DNA from 2 places in the Latilactobacillus parafuchuensis genome. Region 2 is predicted to be linked to the other one. Evidence: predicted binding sites of a transcription regulator. Region 2 holds the regulator's gene; the other holds the start of a gene.
The links. The regulator HrcA, encoded in region 2, represses chaperone genes, less so after heat shock. The targets are predictions, from matches to a motif close to TTAGCACTCNNNNNNNNNGAGTGCTAA.
Positions count from the first base shown of each region.

Region 1 (12,265 bases), 800 kb from region 2:
CATTCTGACGAAGCCCTCCGTAAAGGCGACGCCATCATTGGTTATCCAATCGTCTTAGGCCACGAAGGTTCTGGGATTATTGAAAAAGTCGGTTCCAACGTTCAAAATTTAAAAGTCGGCGATCACGTCGTCCTCTCATTCTACGCTTGCGGGATTTGCGACAATTGTTTGAAAGGGATTCCTACCCAATGTTTGAACTACGCTGATAATAATTTATCCGGCGTTCGTCCCGATGGCAGTGCCCACTTTACTGAAGAAGGTCATCAAGTCGCTGATATGTTCGACCAATCTTCTTTCACAACCACGACGGTTGTCCGTGAACGCAACGCCGTTAAAGTCGACGATGATTTAGACTTACGCCAACTCGGACCTTTAGGTTGCGGTTACGTGACTGGTAGTGGGACCGTCCTCAATACCTTGAAACCAAAACCTGGTGACACGATTGCCGTCTTCGGAACTGGTGCAGTTGGTTTAGCAGCGATGATGGCTGGTAAAATTTCCGGCTGTACCAAAGTCATCGCCGTCGATATCATTGATGATCGCTTAACCTTAGCCAAGGAATTAGGCGCAACTGACGTCATTAACAGTCGCAATACCGATGCTGTTGAAGCGATTCGGGCCTTAACGAACGGCCGGGGCGTTAACTTCTGTGTGGATACGACTGGGATTACGAGTGTCATGGAAGCCTCAATTCAAGCGCTTTGCCAAGGTGGGACTTCTGCAACCATCGCAGTCACGCCTAACCACATTGATTTAGACACTTGGAACGACTTATGTGTCAACGATAAAAAAGTCGTCGGCGTGAACATGGGCGATTCAATTCCACAAATCGACGTGCCTCGTCTAATCGAATTCTACCGTCAAGGTCAATTCGCTTTCGATAAGACTGAAAAATTCTACGCCTTTGAAGACATTAACCAAGCCAATCAAGATTCAAGAGATGGTAAAACGATTAAACCCGTTCTAATCATCGATCCAGACTACACGGTTTAAGCTTTAACGTAAAAACCATCAACCCTTTGAAAGGATTGATGGTTTTTTTGATGGAGACGTGTTCCTCAGCCAACTTCTTCCGTTTAGCTACGAGTAGTAAATCATGACTAAAACCGGTCATAATTTACTACTCTAGGCTATACTCAGAAGCTAACCGGCTGAGTCACACTCTTTTTTTGAAACTTGCTTTTGCGTGACAACACCCTCCGCTTAATCTAAATAACCCATTAATCTTAAAATCTAGATTATTGAGTTATCCTTATTAATGCTCAGGTGCTGACCGTCACGCAACGCACTCTGTTCACGGAACTAGGCTAATGCTCAGAAGCTACCCGTGAGAACTCGCACTCTGCATTAATACCATTTCGGTTTGTCGCCTTCTGTATTGGGTTTGTTGACGCCTAGCGAATCGCGGTTGGCTTCCGTTGGGTTTTGAATCAGGTGGGTCACTAAGGCGGCGATACTCTTGCGTGACACTTCCGTCCCCTTAAATTGATCGTGACGATGCGTGATTTCGTAATCAATTTCATCATGGTTGTCTAACCAAGCTGGGCGAATAATTGTATAGTCTAAATCGGATTCTTCGATGACTTTAGCCGCGGCAGCGTAGGTTGGTAAATAACCGTTATCCAACATTTGATGGTTCCATTGCCATAACGGCCCGGCACTTCGTCATAAATACCGAGTGTCGAGATCCAAATCAACCGTTTAACGCCAGCTGATTGCATCGCGGTCACCACACTCTGGGCCTGTTGTTCAATATTGCTGCCGGCTAAATTGGCGTAGACGACATCAACACCCGCCATAGCGGCTACCAAGGCAGTTTGATTGGTCGTGTTGCCTTCAATGATTTGTTCGCGCTGGGCATCGCGAATTGAAAGGCGGTTGGCCTTGCGTAAAAATAGCGTCAATTGGCTATCGGTCTGCGTCAATAATTGTTCGCGTGCGAGTTGCGCAATCTGGCCGTGTGCCCCTAAAATTAATACAGTTGTCATGATTAAGTCCCCTTTGATTAATGAATAACTAAAGTGTAAGCGTCTTACTTTTAATAAGCAAACAAAGACACTCGTTGTCCATAAAACATTTTTTGACCCATAATTCTTAGCAGATTTTCAATAGTTTGTTCATATTTAATTCATAACTTGTTGTTATTCTTTAGACATCAGATAAATTCCCCCAAGAAATCATCTGAGCGATTAAGTCGAGTCCTTCCCTAGAGAACTTGACTAGTACCACCAATGAGTTATCGTCCAACAGGTAGGACAGACCTCCCTCATTTGAAATTCCTCCCAAGAAAATTCAATGCTGGTCGATGCGGGTTCAACCCCCGCTAACTCGATTTGCTGCTACCCCCAGCAAGCACCTACTCTTTTTTCACACACACACTCGACCCGCTGAAAAGCGGGCCTTTTTTGTGCAAATTAAAAAAGCACCTCAATAAAAGATGCTTTTCCAATTAGTTCAATTTAGAAACGTTTAACAATAAAGCCTAACAATCCAAACATCGAGACCGTTAACCCAATACCAACCAACTTGTCATTAGAAGTCAGACCAGTTTGTGGCAACTTAGCTGTTTTAGTAGGTACTTGCTTATCAGATGTCAATTTAGCGTCCGACGTTGCCGTCTTCACAATCTGATTGTTGTTAGGGGTTACTGTCGTCACTTGTTTAGCAATTTTCTGATAAACAAACTGAATTGTTTGCTGATCATTCCGATATTGACCATTGATTACTTTTTGTCCAGTCACTTGATAACCATTAATTTGTTTTGCCGTTACTGCGTACGCCGATCCTACTTCACCAGAAGTGATTGTCGATTCAATAATTGCTTGTCCATTTTGATCAACATATTGCGTCGTCAATGACCCTTGATCCACTGTTTTCCGATAAACCAATGTTAAAATATTGTAATAATTCTGATAGATACCATTTAATTCGTTTTGTTCATCTAATAAAGTGTACCCTGCTATTTGGTCTGGAACAACACTATATTTTTCATTCAGCTGACCCACTTGAACACGATTAGCCTTTAATTGATAACCAGATTCATCTACAAATTGAATCACAACATTGCGTTGACTATCAGCCGTTTTCTTTTGATAGACAAATGTAAATTCTTGAAGTTGTTGTTTCATTGATCCTGCAGGGATATTACCACTATAATGACTGTACATATAGCCCTCGATATCGATTGGCTGCATTGTAAAAGGATAACCAATACGATCTGAATAGGTCTTAGCTGGCGCAATCACTTGTCCGCTCTCATCAACATAATGGACAACCACTTGCCCCGTCTTTTCATTTATCACACTAGATTCTTTCGATGTTTGTTGACTTTCTAAGTCCACCTTTTGGGAGATGCTTGCCGTTGATGTGCTAGCTTGTGCATCCGCTGCCAAAACCGTTTGCGTATTAATCCCGATTAATAGCGTACCAACCACCATCGTCAACAATCCTAACCCATTTTTACTCATCAAAAAAACCTCCCAAATATAATGTAATCGTTTCAACAAATACATTGTAATATGTTTGTAACATAAATGCAATGTAATTGTAAAATAAAAAAGACTAACTTTATTTTAGCTAGTCTTTTCCCTTTTATATTTATAATAGTTGGCCAATTCTCGTTTTAAATTCATTTAAGAAGCGTGGCGTATCGACTTGCACACACACTTGCGTCCGCGTCGTCGAATCTTCCAAGCGAAGATTATCACCAATCGTTCGACCACGAGAAGGTCCGGTTGTCTCAGTCGTTAAGTTTAAGGGGAAAGTCGTGACGAGACTGGGGTCAATGGCCACGGCGACCGCTAATGGATCGTGGAGCGCGCAACCGTGGAGGTGGGGAGACGTGACTTCATAAGCCTTGATGTAATAATCGACCATATCCGCATATTTAATCGCGGCTTCAGTCCCAATCGCCCGCCATTCAGCCGTATCGGCTTTCGTGAATAACGTCCGTAAAGTGACATCCAGGCCGACCATCGTCACGGGAAGCCCACTCTTGAATAACAAATCAGCAGCTTCTGGATCTTGATTAATATTGGCTTCGGCAAATGGTGACACGTTGCCGGCCACCGTTAATGCGCCACCCATAATCACGATTTGACCGACTTTTTGTAACGTTGGTAAATCTTTTTGAATCGCTAAGGCCAAGTTGGTCATTGGGCCGGTCGCGACAATCGTTAAATCAGAACCGTATTGTTGACAAGCTGTTAATAAGAAATCAACGGCTGATTCGGTTTCACCGGTGGGAACTGCTTGTTGGAGATGAATATCGCCAACCCCATCTTGGCCGTGAATCTCGGCGCTAATCGGTAAAACTGAAAAATCAGTTTGATTCAATGCGTGGCCGGCACCTTGGTAAACTGGGACTGCTGGATGCTGTAATAAATTCAATATTTGTTGACTATTGACCACACTTCGTTCAGTTAACACGTTACCGTATTCGGAAGTGATGCCGATTAATTCAATTTCGGGTGAACCGAGTGCATACGCAATGGCGAGCGCATCGTCAATCCCCGTATCTAAATCTAAAATCATCTTATGTTGCATTCCAAAAGCCTCCCTTAGTTCAAACGATTAGTCGTACTCATTCAGTTTACCGCATAAAAACCCTTTCGTAAATTTTAACCAGAGCGTTAATCATTAATTTTTACTGATATTGATTAAGAAGTCCTTTATTTAATTTACGAATAACCGCTAAATGGTTATTTTCTGGTATATTAAAACTTGCTTATCAATTCAATTAAGGAGTTCCTCAATGACCATTAAACAACACCATTACGTCCTATTAGTCCCAATTATCGCTTGCCTATTACTGACCGGCTGCTTCAAAAAAACAGCCACCCCCACTAAGCGCACCTGGGAAACCCCGACGGAAGAAACACAACGTCAAGACCGTTTTATTCAAAAAATTGGGACGACTGCCAAAACCGTTTATCAAACCCAACAACAAGTTTTACCTAGTATCGTGATTGCGCAAGCGATTATTGAATCGGATTGGGGCCGTAGTGATTTAGCAGTGAAAGCCCACAATCTATTCGGGGTCAAAGGCGATTACCAAGGTCAAAAAATTCTAATGACGACTGACGAATTTGAAAATCAAAAACGCGTGACGATTAAAGACTATTTTAAAATTTACCCTAATCTACAAATTGCCATCGAAGATCATAGTCAATTTCTCAGCGCTGGCACTTACGCCACTCTCAAACAGCAAACGGATTACGCGACCCAGGCGCAAACCCTCCAACAAGCGGGCTACGCAACCGATCCGGACTACGCCGCCAAATTAATTCAAACCATCAAAATTTATAAATTGGCGAAGTACGATTCGTAACGATTGTGCTATGATGGAATTATTAATTTTCTTGAAGGAGTTCCCATGATTAAACCCATTATGCACGACCCAACTTTTCTGGCACAACCAGCGAAACTAGCCACTATCAACGACTCACAAGTCATCACCGACCTGCTCGATACATTAGCCGCTAATACTGAACGCTGTGTCGGAATGGCGGCCAATATGATTGGTGTCAATCAGCGCATTATCGTGTGCCAAATGGGTCCGATTGCGCTACCTTTGGTCAATCCAACGATTATCAAAAAAAGTACCCCCTACAAAACTGAGGAAGGCTGTCTATCTTTAACCGGTCAACGCGCAACCACCCGCTACGAAACCATTACTGTTCGTTATCAAGACCGTCAGTTTAAAGTCCAAGAACAAACTTTTACCGAGTGGATTGCCCAAATTATCCAACACGAAGTTGACCATTGTGAAGGGATTCTGATTTAGATTTAAAAAACGATAGGCAATTGATAACGTGCTTTCGAGTTGCAACAACTTCCGCTTAATCTAAAATAACCGATAATCTTAAGACCAAGATTACCGGTTATTTATAATTAATGCTCAGTTGCTGAACGCAACTCAACGCACTTAGTTTTTTAACGTGCTTTTGAGTTGCAACAACTTCCGCTTAATCTAAAATAACCGATAATCTTAAGAACGAGATTATCGGTTATTTATAATTAATGCTCAGTTGCTAACCGCAACTCAACACACTTAGTTTTTTAACGTGCTTCTCAGCCAACTTTTTTGACGCTCTAATTGACGAAAGCCACCCATTGCTGGGTGGCTTTCTAATTAATTTCGCATATTAAATTGTAACATAATATTCTGGGTATCAAGCTTGCTGATACCACCATTAAACACGTTGGTTTAATGTTCGGGGCAACTTCACTAGAGTTGCATGATTTTAATTTAATTCGATTATGTTTAATTCTTGTGGTTCTAAATATTTTCTCGTTTAAACAGCGTAAGCCGCCTCTTTACACTACTTGTAACTCCAGGGTTACTCCAGTTTGATTAAAGTCTTCAAATAATACTTGATTCTACAGTGATAAGTGCTGATTAACTGTTAACAGTATAACATATTTTAAAGTTTGACGCAAAATCACTAAATATTTTCAGAAAAGAGGCTTTCCATTTGACCAAAATTGACCTTTGCTGTAAAATTTGATTTATAGATTTCAGAGTGCTTAAACTCTGGTTCATATAAGGAGGCAATTCAATGTTAGTACCTACAGTTATTGAACAAACGTCACGTGGCGAACGTTCATACGATATTTATTCACGTCTATTAAAAGACCGGATTATTATGCTATCTGGTGAAGTCAACGATCAAATGGCAAACACCATTATTGCACAATTACTTTTCTTGGATGCCCAAGATTCTGACAAAGACATTTCAATTTACATCAACTCACCCGGTGGTTCTGTCACCGCTGGTTTAGCGATTATGGATACGATGAACTTCATCAAATCTGATGTTCAAACCATCGCAATGGGCATGGCTGCATCAATGGCGAGTGTCTTATTATCAGCTGGGACCAAAGGCAAACGTTTTGCCTTACCTAACTCAACCGTCTTGATTCACCAACCTTTAGGTGGCGCCCAAGGCCAACAAACTGAAATCGAAATTGCTGCGCGCGAAATTTTGAAAACTCGGAAACGTTTAAATCAAATTTTAGCCGACAATTCTGGTCAAACGTTTGAAAAACTACAACAAGATACTGATCGTGATAACTACATGACGGCCCAAGAAGCCAAAGATTATGGTTTGATTGACGATATCATGATTAACCAACCTAAATAACCACTACTAAAAAAGCCAATTCTTCGCGGAATTGGCTTTTTTAGTTCATAATTTTTTAAGACGATCCCCATTTTTGCTATACTTGGTTAGGAATCAAAGGAGGCTTTTAAGATGGATATTAGTGTCATTAAAGCAGACAAAGTCACGATCGACGGCGGCATTGTACTGGGGGCCGAATCAGCGCCGATTACGACCGTCGAATTTCTAAATTTGGCTTGTCCTTATTGTCGTAAATGGTTTTATCGTTCGGATCAACTCTTAACCCAAGCCGTTAAAGCAGGTCGCGTCCGGCGGATTATTAAACCCTTAAACAAGGATAAAGATGATTTACAACTGGGTAATTTAGCCCACACCTATTTACCGTTTGACCAACCGGAAACGGCCGTCAACGCGATTCGTTTCCTATACACACACCAACCCACTTGGCGCCCCGACTTAGCGCCCAATGAACTTGATTTGTATCTTAAACAGAATCTAAAATTGACCCCTCAAAATAATCAAGCGGTCTTAGCTGCGATTGAACACGAAGCACAAACGGCTAATATTCAATTTGTCCCTACGATTATTCTCGGTCAACATATTTTTGATGAATCAATTGATCTGACCGAATTAGAACAATTAATTTCGCAATAAGCACCAAAAAAGGGTCTAACCAGAGTAGTCAACTACTGATCTGGTTAGACCCTTTTTATAGCGACCTATTAGAAACGGCCTTCTTCAACCTGAATCGCATTTAAATGACGTTCGACTTCATTCATACTTTGGCGTAATTCATGATATTTATCGCTTGAAAAATCTAAATAGTTGGTACAACCACCAACGCGTTCGTAGATTTCATCTTTTTGATCTTCAGCTTTTTGCGTTAATGAGACATCAACGCGGCGTTCATCATCAGCTGCTCGGTTACGATTAACCCAACCATCAGCTTCTAGACGTTTCAATAGCGGTGTTAAGGTGCCACTATCAAGTTCTAGATGATGTCCCAACTCTTTAACCGACATCGTGCCATGTTCCCATAACGCTAGCATCGCGATAAATTGTGGGTACGTTAACCTAAACGGTTTTAAAACCTTTCCGTAAAAGTGATTGTACGCCTTTTGCGCACGATAAATTGAAAAGCATAATTGTTCATCTAATAAAACTGGTTCAACCATATTTCTTCCTCCAATTAATAGTGTCCACTGGTAAGCATATCATATAGAATTAAATTGCATAAGTCAAACTGGACCAACAATTAAATTGTACACCTTTATATGACGCCTTGCTGATAATTTTCTGCTAATTGATTTAATTTTCTTAAGCGGTGATTAATGCCAGATTTAGAAATCGCCCCGCTTGGCATCCGTTCGCCAAGTTCTTTGAGCGTAATATCTGGGAATTCCAAACGTAATAACGCAATCTCGCGGAGTTTAACCGGTAGATTATCCAAACCGATAGTGTCTCTTAAATATTCGATATTTTCGATTTGTTTCGTCGCCGCATCGATTGTTTTATTTAAATTGGCCGTTTCACAATTAACCAGGCGATTCACCGAATTCCGCATATCTCGGACAATCCGGATATCTTCAAACTTCAACATTGCATTCGTCGCGCCCACTACCTGTAAGAAATCCGCAATTTTTTCGGCCTCTTTCAGATAAGTAATGTAACCACTCCGACGTTCCGTGGTTTTGGCGTTCAAGCCAAAGCGATTCATCATCTGTGCAATATCTTGATTATGTTCTTCATATAAAGAATAAATTTCCAAATGATAACGACTGGTTTCAGGATTATTGACCGAACCACCAGCCAAAAAAGCTCCCCGTAAATAAGAGCGGACCCGTTGATCCTCGTTAATGACATCCTCCGAAACCTGGGTATGAATCGTAAAGCCATCAGCTTCAACAATGTTTAAATCGTTGAGCACTTTGTTCGTTCCGTATTTTAATCGTACGATATATTGATTATTTTTCTTTAACTTCATCTTACGACGCACTAATAGTTCTGATTCAATCTGATAATTTTGCCGTAACAAACTATAAATTCGACGAGCAATCGCCGGATTTTCAGTCTGAACATTTAAAACAAATTGATGATTCATCAAACTTAACGAACCATTCATCCGAATCAAAGCCGCTAATTCTGCCCGCGCGTGTTCTGGATGAACTTCTAACTGGGTTAATTCCTTCTTGACCTCACTAGCGTAAGAAGCCATCCTTATTCACCTCGTTTAGCTGTATTCACCTGAAAAGCCAAGTTCATAATTTCTTGAACGACTTTTTGACCATTATGAAAAACGCCATGGTTGCGTAATTCCAAAAAATTATCGGAAATGACCCGACAACCCAATTGACGTAATCCTTTAAAATCATGTTCAACCGGCCATAAAATTTCATCATATTTCTGATGATCTAAATAGTTTTCTGGCACGCGGCCGGTATTGACTAACACGGTATCCACAAAATTTTGTTGCAAATGTTCATTTAATATCCGAACATGATCAGCATCCGTAAAACGTTCGGTTTCACCCTTTTGGGTCATGATATTACAAATATAAATAACTTCTGCCTTTGTTTGGGTAACGGCTTGTCCTAAGTTTTCAATCATCAAATTCGGTAAGATACTCGTAAATAGACTCCCCGGACCTAAAACAACCACATCAGCAGCCATGATCGATTCAATAACTTCGGGCATCGCCGTTGGTTGGCCTTCACCGTCATCAGCGGTCTTCGTCACCCAAACGTGTTCAATCTGTTTGCGCGCGGCTGAAATTTCAGATTCGCCCACTAATTGCGTGCCATCTGTAAACCGGGCATTCAACGATAATGCCACATTGGCGGCCGGATAAACGTGCCCATCAACTTCCATCATTTCGGATAACCGTTGTACCGCATCGAATATGCCGGATTCCATTTCAGATAACGCCGCAATAATCAGATTGCCAATCGCATGGCCCGAGAAAAAGGCATCGTGTGATTTAAACCGATATTGAAAAATATCCAAGGTTAATTGTGGTAAATCTGATAAAGCGACTAAAACATTCCGAATATCACCCGGTGGCACGACGTTGATGTAATCCCGAATGACGCCAGACGAACCGCCATCATCAGCGACCGTCACAATCGCAGTCGCATCCGCGTTTTGTTCCCGTAAACTCTTCAAGATAACGGGGAGTCCGGTCCCACCACCAATCACAACCACTTTAGGCTGACGACCTTTAATCACCCGAATAATGCGATTTGCGGCTGTCATGACCGATTCACCGTTTCCTTTCGTTTCTTCATATCCCGATGGGTCACATCAACTGGGTAGTCGACAGCTAAATCATCGGCCAACCGTTGTGCTAACGCGACAGAGCGGTGTTGCCCACCCGTACAACCAATCGCGATGGTCACGCTGGTTTTACCTTCTTCTAAATAGCCGGGCATGATATCTTTCAACATCCCGCTCAGTTGTTGATAAAACTTCTCGGTTGCGGGTTGCGCCATCACATAATCACGCACTGGCGCATCTAAGCCGTTTAATTCTTTAAATTCAGGCACATAATAGGGATTGGGTAAGAACCGGACATCCATCACGATATCGGCATCAATCGGTAACCCATATTTAAAGCCAAACGACATGACTTCAATATGGAATGAGGGATTGTCACTGGTTTTAAAAACGTGAAAAATTTGTTCGCGTAATTGACGTGGTGACATCGCTGACGTATCGACCACCATCTGCGCACGGTTTCGAATTTCAGTCAATAAGGCGCGTTCTTTGCGAATCCCGTCCATCAACCGGCCTTCCATCGCTAACGGATGAGACCGACGCGTTTCTTTATACCGTGAGACCAATTCTTCGTCTGACGCATCTAAGAAGAGAATTTTAGTGGTGACAAACTGGGTATTGTCCAGATTAGCTAACATTTCAATAATTTCATCATAAAAAGCACGCGACCGTAAATCAATGACGAGCGCAATTTTAGTGACCTTACCCGATTCTTTAACCAGTTCCCAAAACTTGGGTAACAAGGTGGGTGGCATATTATCCACACAGAAATAACCTAAATCTTCAAAACTTTGCATGGCAACGGTTTTACCGGCGCCGCTCATTCCTGTAATCACGACTAAGTTCAATGTATCTGTCATCCTACCACTCCTCATTTATCGCTTTGCTCATTGTAACATTCCTGGTGTGTCTTTGAAAGCGAACACACCTTATTTAGCCATGTTAATCAATAAAAAAAGTTAGCCAACAGGTAGACCATTGACTAACTTTTCAATTTAATTTTTCTGTGTTAACCATTGTTTCTTGGTTAGTTTCGTAAAATGTTCTTGTCTGGTATCGTCCAAGATTGGATTATACATTTCATCAACCGTCAGGGCTGGTTGAAAGCCGAGTTTAGCTTGAGCCCGTTCTGATTGGTGATTACCGTCATAGTAACCACACCAAATATTGGCCAAGTTCAAAGCCTCGAAACCATGTTCAATTAAGGCCGCCATCGCTTCTGGGATTAAGCCCTGACCCCAGAATGGCACGCCGATCCAATAACCAATTTCAGCATCATCGGCGCCCATAAAAAGTTGTCCATCGCCGGCGCTAATCAGTTCTAGCCCGACACTGCCAATAGCTTCGGTTGGATTGGCTTTTAACGTAACAGCATAGACCTCTGGTTTCATTAGATATTGTTCAATCAACTGACGGCTATTGGCCACGCTGGTGTGCACCGGCCAACCCGCGATCGGCCCAATCTTAGGATCTTTCGCATATTGATAGATGGCTGACGCATCATCTGGGGTAAACGGTCTTAAAATTAACCGTTTTGTTTCAATGATCATATTTGTTTTTCCTCCGTTTTAATGAGTTGACGTTTTCAATTAAAAATCATTTAAAAAAATCGGTCTATCCCGCAACTTAGGGATAGACCGATTTTAAATTTACATCCGTCGCGCAAAAGCAATGACGATAGCGTTAACCCCTAGAATGGCAAAATAGAAACCAACTAAAGTCGCTAACGTGACCGCTGTCACAACTGGATTCATCAAGAGCAATAAGCCGACGACAATCCCTAAAATATCTAAGATTATTGAAACGACGTATAAAAACAGATTGAACTGTTTTAAATGACCGACGTTTAATAAACCAACAATCGCATC
Region 1 covers NZ_CM143875.1:253,290-265,554, forward strand. The annotation lists gene ACVPPQ_RS01465 (NAD(P)-dependent alcohol dehydrogenase) at 1-993, shown strand, start outside; partial or broken gene ACVPPQ_RS01470 (SDR family oxidoreductase) at 1,348-1,988, opposite strand; tRNA gene ACVPPQ_RS01475 (tRNA-OTHER) at 2,233-2,332, shown strand; gene ACVPPQ_RS01480 (MucBP domain-containing protein) at 2,460-3,467, opposite strand; gene ACVPPQ_RS01485 (nucleoside hydrolase) at 3,598-4,545, opposite strand; gene ACVPPQ_RS01490 (glycoside hydrolase family 73 protein) at 4,754-5,329, shown strand; gene ACVPPQ_RS01495 (peptide deformylase) at 5,375-5,785, shown strand; gene clpP (ATP-dependent Clp endopeptidase proteolytic subunit ClpP) at 6,561-7,145, shown strand; gene ACVPPQ_RS01505 (DsbA family protein) at 7,257-7,778, shown strand; gene ACVPPQ_RS01510 (MarR family winged helix-turn-helix transcriptional regulator) at 7,847-8,299, opposite strand; gene whiA (DNA-binding protein WhiA) at 8,395-9,339, opposite strand; gene ACVPPQ_RS01520 (gluconeogenesis factor YvcK family protein) at 9,342-10,376, opposite strand; gene rapZ (RNase adapter RapZ) at 10,373-11,257, opposite strand; gene ACVPPQ_RS01530 (GNAT family N-acetyltransferase) at 11,393-11,947, opposite strand; gene ACVPPQ_RS01535 (HdeD family acid-resistance protein) at 12,047-12,265, opposite strand, start outside.
Region 1: clpP (ATP-dependent Clp endopeptidase proteolytic subunit ClpP) is a predicted target of HrcA. The motif match lies at 6,505-6,531, and genes of this name have one in related genera.

Region 2 (12,265 bases):
TTCAGCACGTGATAAAGTCATTTCCAAATGCATTGGGCCGTTATCGCCAGCTGAGATAAATGGCAAGCTGATTTGAGTGCTTGTGACACCAGATAAATCTTTTTTAGCTTTTTCAGCAGCATCTTTTAGACGTTGCATAGCCATCTTGTCTTTTGATAAATCAATGCCATTTTCAGCTTTGAATTTTTCAACTAACCAAGCAATAATGGCGTCATCGAAATCATCCCCACCTAAATGTGTATCACCATTTGTTGATAGCACTTGGAAGACACCGTCGCCTAATTCAAGGACGGAAACGTCAAAAGTACCACCACCAAGGTCATAAACTAAAACTTTTTCTTCTTGTTCAGTCTTGTCTAAACCGTAAGCTAAAGCTGAAGCTGTTGGTTCGTTGATAATCCGTTTAACTTCAAGACCGGCAATCTTACCAGCATCTTTAGTCGCTTGACGTTGTGAATCATTGAAGTAAGCAGGCACTGTAATAACCGCTTCAGTGACTTCTTCACCAAGATAATCTTCAGAGAATTTCTTGATGTATTGGAGAATCATTGCTGAAACTTCTTGTGGTGTATAAGTCTTATCGCCAACTGTGACTTTGTAACCAGCTTCGCCGATATGACGTTTGATTGATGCGATTGTGTCTGGGTTAGTGATTGCTTGGCGTTTAGCCACTTCACCAACTTGGATTTCACCATTCTTGAATGAAACGACAGATGGTGTTGTCCGTGCGCCTTCTGGATTTGTAATAATCTTTGGTTGGCCGCCTTCTAATACGGCAACTGCTGAGTTTGTTGTGCCTAAATCAATACCAATTACTTTACTCATTATTAATTCCCTCTTTTTTTAAATTTTTTAATTAATTATTGTGCGACAACGACCATTGCTGGGCGTAAAACACGGTCTTTCAAATAATAACCTTTTTGGAAAACTTGAACGACTGTGTCTGCTTTTTGATCTCCTTCAACAGCCACCGTTTGGACGGCTTGATGAATGGTCGGATCAAAGGTTTTGCCCGCGGCCTCAATTTCTTGAACGCCGTGGTCTTTTAGCGCGTTAAGCATGTGATCATAAGTCATTTGAACGCCTTTTTTAAGTTGTTCACCATTATCATCAGTTGCTTCAGTTGCTAAGGCCCGTTCTAAATTATCTAAAACAGGTAAAACATCTTTAGCTAACGCTTGACCATCATATTTCAACAAGCTGGCTTGTTCTTTTTGATGGCGGGCGTGCATATTTTTAATTTCAGCTTGTGAGCGTAAATAGCTATCTTCTAAATCGTCATACTTCTTTTGTAAGTCAACTAAAGGTTGATCTTCCACAACTTCTTCAGTGGCTTCTGTCTTATCAGTTTCAACTACTTGCTCCGGTGTTTCAGTGGTTGGTTCCGCTGGTTCAACCGGTGTCTTAGTTTCGTCTACTGATTGGTCTTGCTCTGTCAAACAAACACACTCCTTTAAGTTTGATTATCGTCAAAATCGGCGTAATAATCAATTAGTTTTCTCGCTAATTCTTCACGGAAGACGTCTAATAAACCGATCATCCGTGAATAAGGCATGCTAGTGGGGCCTAATAAAGCAATCAGACCTTGACCATGTTCGCCAACATCGTAATTGACAGTCATCAGACTGTAATTCTTCAAGAGCTCATTGGTCATCTCATCGCCTAATCGGACTTGAACCTGATTGTTGGCACTGCCGGGTGACAAATCCAACAACTTCGCTAAATCGTCTGATTGATTAATGATATTATAGATTGACTTCAGTTGATCAACATCCGCAAACTGCGAGAAGTTCAACAAATTCATCTGTCCACCAACGTATAACCGTTCCTGAGAGGCTTGTTTCAAAACATCATCGAAGATATTCAAGAAACCACCTGGGGAAGCCATGTACTGCGTTAACAGTGCGGGGACTTCCGTCTTCAACTTCTGACTGACCACCGTTAACGGTAGACCGACCAGATGTTCGTTGATAATCCGAATCGCCTTTTCAAGCTCGTCTCCCGAAATATGTTGCGAAATCGAGAAGACTTGATTATCAACCGTCCCGGCACTCGTGACAATAATCGCCATCACCTGGTGATTACTGAGCGGTACCAATCGAAAACCGGTTAAACGAATCTCAGCGACTTCCGGGCCTAACGTAATCGCCGTGTAGCTGGTTAGGTTGGATAAAATATTCGCTGATTGGGACACAATTTCATCAATCTTATGATAACGATGACCAAACGATTGTTGCACCGTCGCGACATCAATTGGATTGAGCGTTGCCGGTTGAATCAGGTGATCTAGATAATAACGATACCCCTTCATCGAAGGCACTCGACCGGAAGAAGAATGGGTTTTTTCAATCAACCCGACACTCTCCAAATCAGCCATGTCATTCCGAATCGTTGCCGAACTGACGTGCATTGGTAATTCTGCCATTAACTTTTTAGAACCCACCGGCTGACCACTCTCGGTAAAAAGACGAATAATTTCTTTAAGAATCATTAATTGTCTTTCGGTCAGCATGTTATCACCTCTTTTTAGCACTTGATTATTACGAGTGCTAATTACAAGTATTAATATAGCAAGAACGTCAAATAAAGTCAAGAATCGGACCGCTTTTTTTACCATTTTCAGCAAAATCGGTCTTGAGGCTGATAGGCGACCAGTCTCCAGTCAGAGCGATGCCAAACAAAGAGGCTGTTCAACCAAAATGATTTGGTTGAACAGCCTTTTTGCATCTAGCTTCGGTTAATGTTCAAAATCTGAGCAGCTCGAACTAGCGCTTATTTTCCTTAACGTGCTTCCCGAACTAGCCTTTTCCGGTTAACTACAAAGCAACAATTATGGGTAAAAACACCCATAATTATCGCTTTTAGGTTAATCCTCAAAGTCTGACCAGTTCGAACCAGCACTTCGTTTCTTTAACGTGCTTCTCAAGCCAGCTTCTTCCGTCTAGCAACATATCACGAATCATGACATAAACCGTCATAATCCGCGATATTAAGCTATACTCAGAAGCTTATCGGCTTGTTCAGCACTTAGTATTCGTCTAACAGAAATTCTTGGAAGACTTCGTTGCCTAGGAACTTGCCGGATTCCGTTAGGCGTAACCAGTCGCCTTCTTGTTTTAAATAACCTTTCGCAATCTGCGTGGCTACGGTATCACCGTAAACGGCTTGGAGTGGCATTTTGAATTTTTCTTGAAACCGTTGGATCGACACGCCTTGCATCGTTCGCAATCCTAAGAATAATTCCTCTTCCATCTGTTCGGTTAACGGTAAGACATGACGTTCAATCACTGGCACTTTATTGTCGTGTAACGGTTCCAGATACTGTTGAATCGGGCCAAAATTATGATAGCGATCTTTGCCTAGATAACCAAAAGCACCCGCCCCAAAACCGAAATACTTTTCATTGCGCCAATACGTTAAATTATGGGCTGATTGATAACCGGGTTTGGCAAAATTACTGATTTCATATTGTTCTAAACCCGCCTTTTGGAAACTATCAATCGCCGCTTGATACATATGCGCTTCGACGTCTTGCGATGGTAAACGTAACTTACCTTGGCGCATTAAATTATAGAATATCGTTTTGCGTTCCAGAATTAACGAATAGGTTGAATAGTGCGGCAAATCAAGCGCCAACGCTTTGGTTAGACTATCCATAAAATCTTCTTCACTTTGATCAGGCAATCTAAAAATCAGATCAATACTGATATTCTCAAAACCGACTTGCCGTGCATTATCAATTGCGCGATAAACATCCGCACTGCGATGAATCCGCCCAATCTTTTTCAGTATTTGATCATTAAACGATTGGACCCCAATACTTAAACGATTGACACCGTTGTCCTTAAGAACCTGCAACTTCGCAGTGTTTTGTAAATCGTTGGGATTGGCTTCAAAGGTGAATTCGCCACCTTTAAATGGTAAATATTGATGAATACCATCTAATAGCCGTTGCAGTTGCGCTGGTGAGAGCGTCGTTGGTGTCCCACCACCCACGTAAATCGTTTCAATGGGTTCATCAGGATGTTCCGCCATTACTAGTTGGAATTCACGGATTAACATGTCGACATAATCATCAACCGGTTGGCCCTCAATAAAAACCTTGTTGAAATCACAATAATAACAAATATGTTCACAAAATGGGATATGGATATAAGCACCCGCCATTTAATTACCCCTCTAATTCTTTAAAATACGCTCGTGTATCAGCTTTATCTTGATGGAGCTGTTCAATTAATTGTGCGGCCGATTCAAACTTCACTTCGCCACGCAAATAGTGGTGCCATTCGACTTTAACCGTTTCATCATAGATGTCGCCGTTAAAATCGAGCAAGTTAATTTCAACCGTGACCGGGTTATCATCATGAAACGTCACGTTGCGGCCAATCGAAGCCATCCCCAGATACCATTGCTCACGGACAAACATCCGGACAGCATAAATGCCAATCCCTGGTAACCGTTCGGGCTGGGTTGCGGCAATATTAGCCGTTGGAAAGCCGAGTTCGCGCCCACGCGCTTCACCGTGAACAACCTCGCCAGTTGTTCGATAAATATACCCTAATAATTGGTTAGCGGCATCAATCTGACCGCGATCGAGTTCTTCTCGAATTAAGGTGGAGCCAATTTTAGTGCCTTGATAATCATGTTCAGCCACCGTTACAATTTCAAAACGGTTCTGTGCGTATGACGCGAGCGTCTGCATATTCGCAACTGCTCTTTGCCCATACGTATAATCAAAACCAGCAACCACCGTATCAGCGTGTAGGGCAACCAAGTATTGATCGACAAACGCTTGGGGTGCAAGCTTCGCGAAAGCTGGATTAAAATGCACGACGTACAAAATATCAACGCCTAAGTCCGCCATCAATTCTTGCTTGCGTTCAGTCGTCGATAAATAACGAAAACTCGCTTCGTTCACGTGACGGTAGACAATCGCGGGATGAATATTAAACGTCATGACCGCTAAAGGCATCTTTTTTTTGCGTGCCACTTTTTGCGCCGTTTCAATCACGGCTTGGTGCGCACGATGAACCCCATCAAAAAAGCCTAACGCTAAAACCACTGGTGTTGGCTTGATTTGAGTGGGTGCATAGGGATGAACTAATTCAATGACTTGCATGTTTTTCACCTGATTTTTTTAATGAGTACCTTGATTTTGTAAATACATTTTAAATGGTCGATAAACGTGGGCTTGACCAGCGTCCAATTGGTAGATGGCTTTAATGTGCCCTTGATAAGTCAATGCTAATTGGTCAGCGGTCTGATTTTCAAACGTTAAGAAAACGCCGTTGAGCACTTTGGCCCATTGATCGTCATCCAATACAACTTGTTCAACATCAGCAAAAACGTGGTCCAACGGAATTAACACGTCGGCTAATTGATTGGCTTCCATTTTCTCCGTTAGTTGCGCGAGCGTCACACAATCTCCGATTTGAATCCCACCACTCTTTAAACGCGTCAAGTCGGACATAACTGCTGGTAATCCTAACTTCCGGCCGAAATCAACCGCGAGCGTCCGAATATAAGTCCCTTTCGAACAACCCACGACGAAGCGAAACTTCTGATGACCAGTCGCTTCATCAAACGTGATTTCACCGTCTAAATCAAATTGAGAAATTGTGATTGATCGTTGGGGCCGTTCAACTGTTTCACCGGCGCGCGCATAATCGTAGAGTCGACGACCATTGACTTTCACCGCCGAAAACATCGGTGGAATTTGAATCGAATCACCTAAGAAACTAGCGAGCGTCGTTTCAATCGTTTCTTTTGATAATGGTTCAGTCATTTTGACTTCTTCGACAATCTCACCGTCTAAATCTTCGGTCGTCGTCGAAAGACCAATCGTGATTTCACCGGTATAAATCTTGCCGGAATGAACCAATTGATCGACCACTTTAGTGGCTTGTCCGATACAAATCGGTAAAACACCGTCCACGTTGGGATCCAGTGTGCCAGAATGGCCCACTTTCTTAGTGTGTAAAATGCGTCGCACTTTAAAGACACAATCACTGCTGGTCATGCCGCGTTCTTTATATAATGGTAAAATGCCGTCCATAATAGTCTCCTTTAGTGAATTAACTGTTTCATTATAGCATATAAAAAGGGCGGCCCCTATTATCGGACCGCCCTTTTTAGCACAGATTAACGTTGTGCTTCGTCTTGATGCAATTTACGCAATAATTCATCGATATGTTCACCATAACGCACTGAATTATCTTGTTCAAAGGTGATTTCAGGAATCTTGTACAACTTAATCCGTTGCCCCAATTCCATCCGAATCAATCCTTTGGCTTTATCCAAACCAGATTGTGCTTTTTCAGCATCACTGGCTAAGTTAGATAAAATACTGTAATAAATTTTAACATGTTGTAAATCACCGGTTAGATTAATATCTGTAATCGTAACCCCTTCAACACGTGGATCCCGTACTCTTTTTAAGAGAATATCGTTCACTTCACGTTGAATTTCTTGTTCAACACGTCCGACACGATGTTTCATAGCTGATCCTCCCGTAAATTAATTATTTAACAGGAACTTCTTCCATCACGTAAGCTTCAATTTGATCATCAACTTTAATATCGTTGTAATCTTCAATTGTTACACCACATTCAAAACCAGTTCCGACTTCTTTAACATCATCTTTAAAGCGTTTCAAGCTTGATAGCTTGCCTTCGTGAATCACGATGCTATCACGAATTAAACGAACGCCACTATCACGTTGGATTGTACCAGAATCAACGATACAACCGGCAATCGTCCCAATCTTAGAAACGGTATAAGTTTCACGAACCGTTAATTGACCGATGACTTTTTCTTCAAAGACTGGTTCTAACATGCCCTTCATAGCAGCTTCGATTTCTTCGATTGCCTTGTAGATGATTCGGTGTAATCGAATATCAACTTGTTCAGAATCGGCTTGAATCTTAGCTTGTGGTGTTGGACGAACGTTAAAGCCGATAATGATTGCGTTACTTGCAGCAGCTAATGTGACATCACTTTCGTTAATCGCACCAACGGCTTCATGAATAATATTCACGCGGACGCCTTCGACTTCAATCTTCCGTAAACTACCGGCTAAGGCTTCACTTGAACCTTGAACGTCGGCTTTAATAATCACGTCGACTTCTTTCAATTCGCCTTGTTTCATTGTTTCAAATAAGTTATCTAATGTGACAGGGTTTGAACGGCTACGTTCTTTCAATAAAGCACGTTTAGCACGTTCTTCACCAGCAGCCCGCGCCGTTTTTTCGTCTTCGAAGACGACGAAACGATCCGCAGCTTGTGGCACATCATTTAACCCAGTAATTTCAACTGGTTCTGATGGGAAGACTTCTTTAACCCGACGACCACGATCATTAGTCATGACCCGGACACGGCCGAAGGTATTCCCAACAACGATTGGATCACCAATTTTTAAAGTCCCTTGTTGAATGAGTAATGAGGCAACTGGCCCCTTACCTTTATCAAGACGGGCTTCAATCACGGTACCAACCGCTTTTTGAGCTGGATTAGCTTTCAATTCAAGCACATCAGCTTCAAGAAGGACCATTTCCAATAATTCATCAATATTTTCACCAGTTTTAGCAGAAATCTTGACGAAAATGGTGTCGCCACCCCAATCTTCAGGAACGAGGCCGTAACCCATTAATTGTTCCATCACGTGATCAGGATTTGCGCCTTCTTTATCAATCTTATTCACGGCAACGATGATTGGTGCCTTCGCTGCTTTGGCATGATTGATAGCTTCAATGGTTTGTGGCATGACACCATCATCAGCGGCAACGACCAAGATGATGATATCAGTAATATCAGCACCACGGGCCCGCATGTTAGTGAAGGCCGCATGTCCTGGCGTATCCAAGAACGTAATTAAACGATCGTTTAAACGTGTTTGATAAGCACCGATATGTTGGGTAATCCCACCGGCTTCGCCATCAGTTACGTGACTGTTACGTAAGTTATCCAATAACGTCGTCTTACCATGATCGACATGCCCCATGATTGTGACAACTGGTGGCCGACCTGTTAAGTTTTCGTCATTCTTAGCTTCAGTTTCAAAGACTGAATCAATATCAGCGATATCGACTTCAACTTTTTCTTCTGATTCAATACCGTAATCAGTCGCTAATAATTCAATCGTATCCTTATCAAGTGATTGGTTCATGTTAACCATAATGCCTAACATGAATAACTTCTTGATAATTTCAGCTGGTTCGCGATGAATCTTCTTAGCAATATCTGCCACGTTCATGCCTTCAGAGAAGATTAATACTTCTGGTAATGGCCGATCTTTACGTTGTGGCATTTCCTTCTTAGCAGCATTTTGATCCGCTAATTGTTGCTTACGAGTCTTCTTACGACGCTTGTTGAAACGTTGTTGGTTATTACCATAACTGTTGTAACCACCGCCTCGTTTCTTATCTGGGCCGAAGTTCTTAGGCTTGCTAGCAGCAGCAGTTGCTGGTTTTGCAGCTGGCCGACTAGCACTAACCGTATTAGATTGCATCTTATTTTGCATTTCTTGAGCTGTCACTGGCTTGTTAGCTGGGCGGCTCGTGTTGTTACTTGGACGGTTATTCGTCGTGTTAGGACGGCTTTGGCCATTTTGGGCTGGGCGGTTATTCGTCGTTGGACGAGTAGTACCAGCACCAGCTGGTTTGCTTGCACTTGCTGGACGGCCGTTACTACTGTTAGTAGCACCGGGACGAGCAGCTGGCCGTGGCCGGTTGCGTTGTTCGCGACGTTTCTTTTCATCAGCTTCGCGTTGTTCGCGTTGTTGTTGAATCCGTTCTTGGCCCCGTTGACGACGTGCGTTAGCTTGTGAGATTTGTTCTTGCAAACTCATTGGCTTGTTAGCACTTGCTGGGCGGTTGTTCCCGTTGGTTGGACGGCTGCTCCCGTTATTAGGACGACTTTGGTTGGTAGCGCCATTCCGATTATTGGTTGGACGGGCTTGACCATTATTAGGACGCGCATTGCTCGTTGGACGGCTTTGGTTCGTATTATTAGGACGAGCTTGGCCGTTTGATTGTTGCGTACGCGTTGGTTGGCCTTGTTGTGGCCGTTGAGTTGTTGAATGATGCGTTGGTTTCTTGTCGGCTTCTGGTCGACGACGAATGGCAGCTTTATTAATCTTAATCTTACCACTTTCTGTTTTTTCACCAGCTTGATGATGCGTTGCTGGCGCCGTTTTTGGTGTGATTGGTGCTGCGGGTTTAACAGCAGCAGGTTTAGCCTCTGCTTTAGGTGCTGTTGGCGTTGCAGTCTTAGGCGCAACCGTCGTTGTTGCCTTTGGTGCTGCAGTTGGTGCTTTTTGAACGGGTGCTTTAGCCGCTGGTTGATTCTTTGAAAAAGCCGCTCTTAACGTCTTTTCTTGACCGTCATCAATAGAGGCCATATGATTTTTAAAATCATAGCCCTTCTTTTCAGCAGTTTCCAATAAATCTTTACTTGATACATTAATTTCTTTCGCTAGTTCATAGATACGTTTTTTACCCATATCTTCACGCTCCTTTATTATCCCAGTAGCGTTATCATCTTTTTGGCAAACCCAGCATCCATAACGGCGATCGTGGCGCGATGTAATCCAATTGCTTGGGTTAATTGAGCCGCCGTGTACGCCTCAGTGGTTGGGATTTCGTAGAAAAGGCCCTTATCGGTCAATTTCTTCTTGGTCAGTGGACTGATATCACTCCCGATAAAAACCAATTTCGCTTTTGACTGCTGAATGGCTTTTAACACTTGTTCTTCTCCACTGACCAGTTGCCTTGCTCTCATACAGATTCCTAAGAGTTGCAATAAACGGTCTGGTTTTTGTCCTTGTGTCATTTGTTTGCTCCAAACAATTCTTGACGCGCTTTTTGATGATCAACGTATTCGAATAATTCTGTATAGAATGCTTCAGAAACGTCGATGCTAAAAGTGGCTTCTAGAATTTTCTTGGTTTGTGCGACTTTAATCGCTTCAGGGTCTAACGAGACGTAAGCGCCACGACCAGATTTCTTGCCGGTTGGGTCAATGCTAATCTCACCTTCAGCGGTTTTAACAATCCGCACCATTTCTTTTTTAGGCTTCATTTCTTGCGAAATAATGTCTTTTCTCATTGGGACTTTTCTTTGTTTCATCATGAACCCTCACTTATTCTTGTGGTTGTTCTTCAAAACCTTCAACAGGTGTTGTATCTTCAGCGGCATCATCTTCGTCGACGAATTCAACTTCTGATTCAGGTTTGATATCAATTTTATAACTGGTTAATTTAGCCGCTAACCGGGCATTTTGACCTTTTTTACCAATCGCTAATGATAATTGGTAATCCGGCACAATGACGGTACAGCTATGATCGTTATCACCATCGTTGAATTGAACGGCAATGACTTCGGCTGGGTTCAAGGCGTTAGCGATGTAGTCTGAAGGATCTTCTTCCCACTTCACGATATCCATGTTTTCACCGTGTAATTCGTTAACCACGAGTTGCACCCGTTGACCCTTAGGACCAACACAAGTCCCGACTGGATCGACGTTTGGATCAGTTGAACGAACCGCCATCTTAGTCCGATCGCCGGCTTCACGTGCGATTGAAACGATTTCGACCGTTCCGTCATAAATTTCAGGCACTTCTTGTTCGAATAAGCGTTTCACTAAGTCTGGATGAGTCCGACTAACGAACACTTGAGGACCCTTAGTCGTGTTTTCAACTTTCGAAACGTAAACTTTAATCCGATCATGTGCTTGGTAAACTTCACCAGGAATTTGATCTTGTTTACTCAAGACAGCTTCAATCTTGCCAAGGTTGACGTAGATAAACTTGTTATCACGACGTTCAACAATCCCTTGCATGATTTCATTTTCATATTGGCTGTATTCGGTGTAGATGATGTTCCGTTCTTCTTCACGAACCCGTTGCATAATGACTTGTTTTGCTGTTTGGGCAGCAATCCGGCCAAAATCTTTAGGCGTGACTTCAAAACGAATCGTATCACCGACTTCATAAGCCTTGTTGACTTCAAGTGCATCTTTATAACTGACTTCAAGACGTGAATCGAAGACTTCATCAGTGACTTCTTTAACAGCATACACATGAATGTTGCCCTTTTTAGAATCAAATTCAACTTCGACGTTTTGGGCTTGGCCATAGTTGCGCTTGTATGCAGACACAAGTGCTGCTTCCAAGGCTTCAATGACGACTTCCTTTTTAACGCCTTTTTCTTCCTCGAGCGCCGTTAAAGCGCCTAACATTTCCTTGCTCATGTATCTAGCCTACCTTTACTAAAATTCAATTGCTAAGCGAGCTTTGGCAATCTCCTTGCGATTAAATGTCATTTCTTTTTGACGCGTTTTAATTTTGATGGACATCGTTAACGTGTCAGCATCAATGGCCTTTAAGTGGCCCTGATATATTTTTTCACCATCAACGGCTTGATAAAGCGAGATATTAATATAGTCGCCTAATGCCTGTTGATAATCAGCTTCCTTCTTCAAAGGCCGTTCAGCGCCTGGTGATGAAACATCTAAGAAATAAGCTTGCGGAATTGGATCCGGGTCGATTGAATCCAGTTTCTCACTTAACGCATCGTTAATTAACGCACAATCTTCAAGGTCAATGCCATTTGGTTTATCAATGAAGACGCGTAAATACCAACTACTGCCTTCTTTAACAAATTCAATGTCCACTAATTCAAAATGATGTTGATCTAGTATTGGCCCGACAAGATCGTGGACTGTTTCCACAACGGTACTCAAATGATTCCCTCCAATTCATCTATAGTTTCAGTTTAGCAACTTTGGGCAAACTCCAATAAAAAGAGTGAGCATTTCTGCTCACTCACCCGAAGTATCTAATTACTGATAACAATATAACATAATTTTCATGAAAATACAATGGTAGGAGTTGGGGATTTTAATCCTCCAATCCGCTTTATTAATGAAAGCAATCAATTCCAATCGACAACATGCTTGGACCAGTTACTTTTCTTTACAAATAAACGATTACAACGCTATAATTTGGTTGAAATTCCCTTTATTTTTTTCGATTCTTGAACATAAAAGTGCACTTCTAAGGAGGACTATTATGCCACGAACTAACATCGCCACCATGTCACTTACGAAAGTCTACCCGCTACTCGTTCAGAAAGCTGAACGTAAACAGCGAACGCAAGCGGAAGTTAATCAGATTATCTGCTGGTTGACTGGTTACACTCAGACCGAGCTCGATGCTCAACTTGCAAAAGGTATCACCTACCAAGCATTCTTCGATGAAGCCCCACAG
Region 2 covers NZ_CM143875.1:1,710,439-1,722,703, reverse strand. The annotation lists gene dnaK (molecular chaperone DnaK) at 1-825, opposite strand, end outside; gene grpE (nucleotide exchange factor GrpE) at 861-1,439, opposite strand; gene hrcA (heat-inducible transcriptional repressor HrcA) at 1,454-2,512, opposite strand; gene hemW (radical SAM family heme chaperone HemW) at 3,028-4,167, opposite strand; gene ribF (riboflavin biosynthesis protein RibF) at 4,172-5,119, opposite strand; gene truB (tRNA pseudouridine(55) synthase TruB) at 5,138-6,055, opposite strand; gene rbfA (30S ribosome-binding factor RbfA) at 6,142-6,498, opposite strand; gene infB (translation initiation factor IF-2) at 6,521-9,499, opposite strand; gene ACVPPQ_RS08435 (L7Ae/L30e/S12e/Gadd45 family ribosomal protein) at 9,517-9,828, opposite strand; gene rnpM (RNase P modulator RnpM) at 9,825-10,124, opposite strand; partial or broken gene nusA (transcription termination factor NusA) at 10,183-11,247, opposite strand; gene rimP (ribosome maturation factor RimP) at 11,266-11,739, opposite strand; gene ACVPPQ_RS08415 (DUF2200 domain-containing protein) at 12,068-12,265, shown strand, end outside.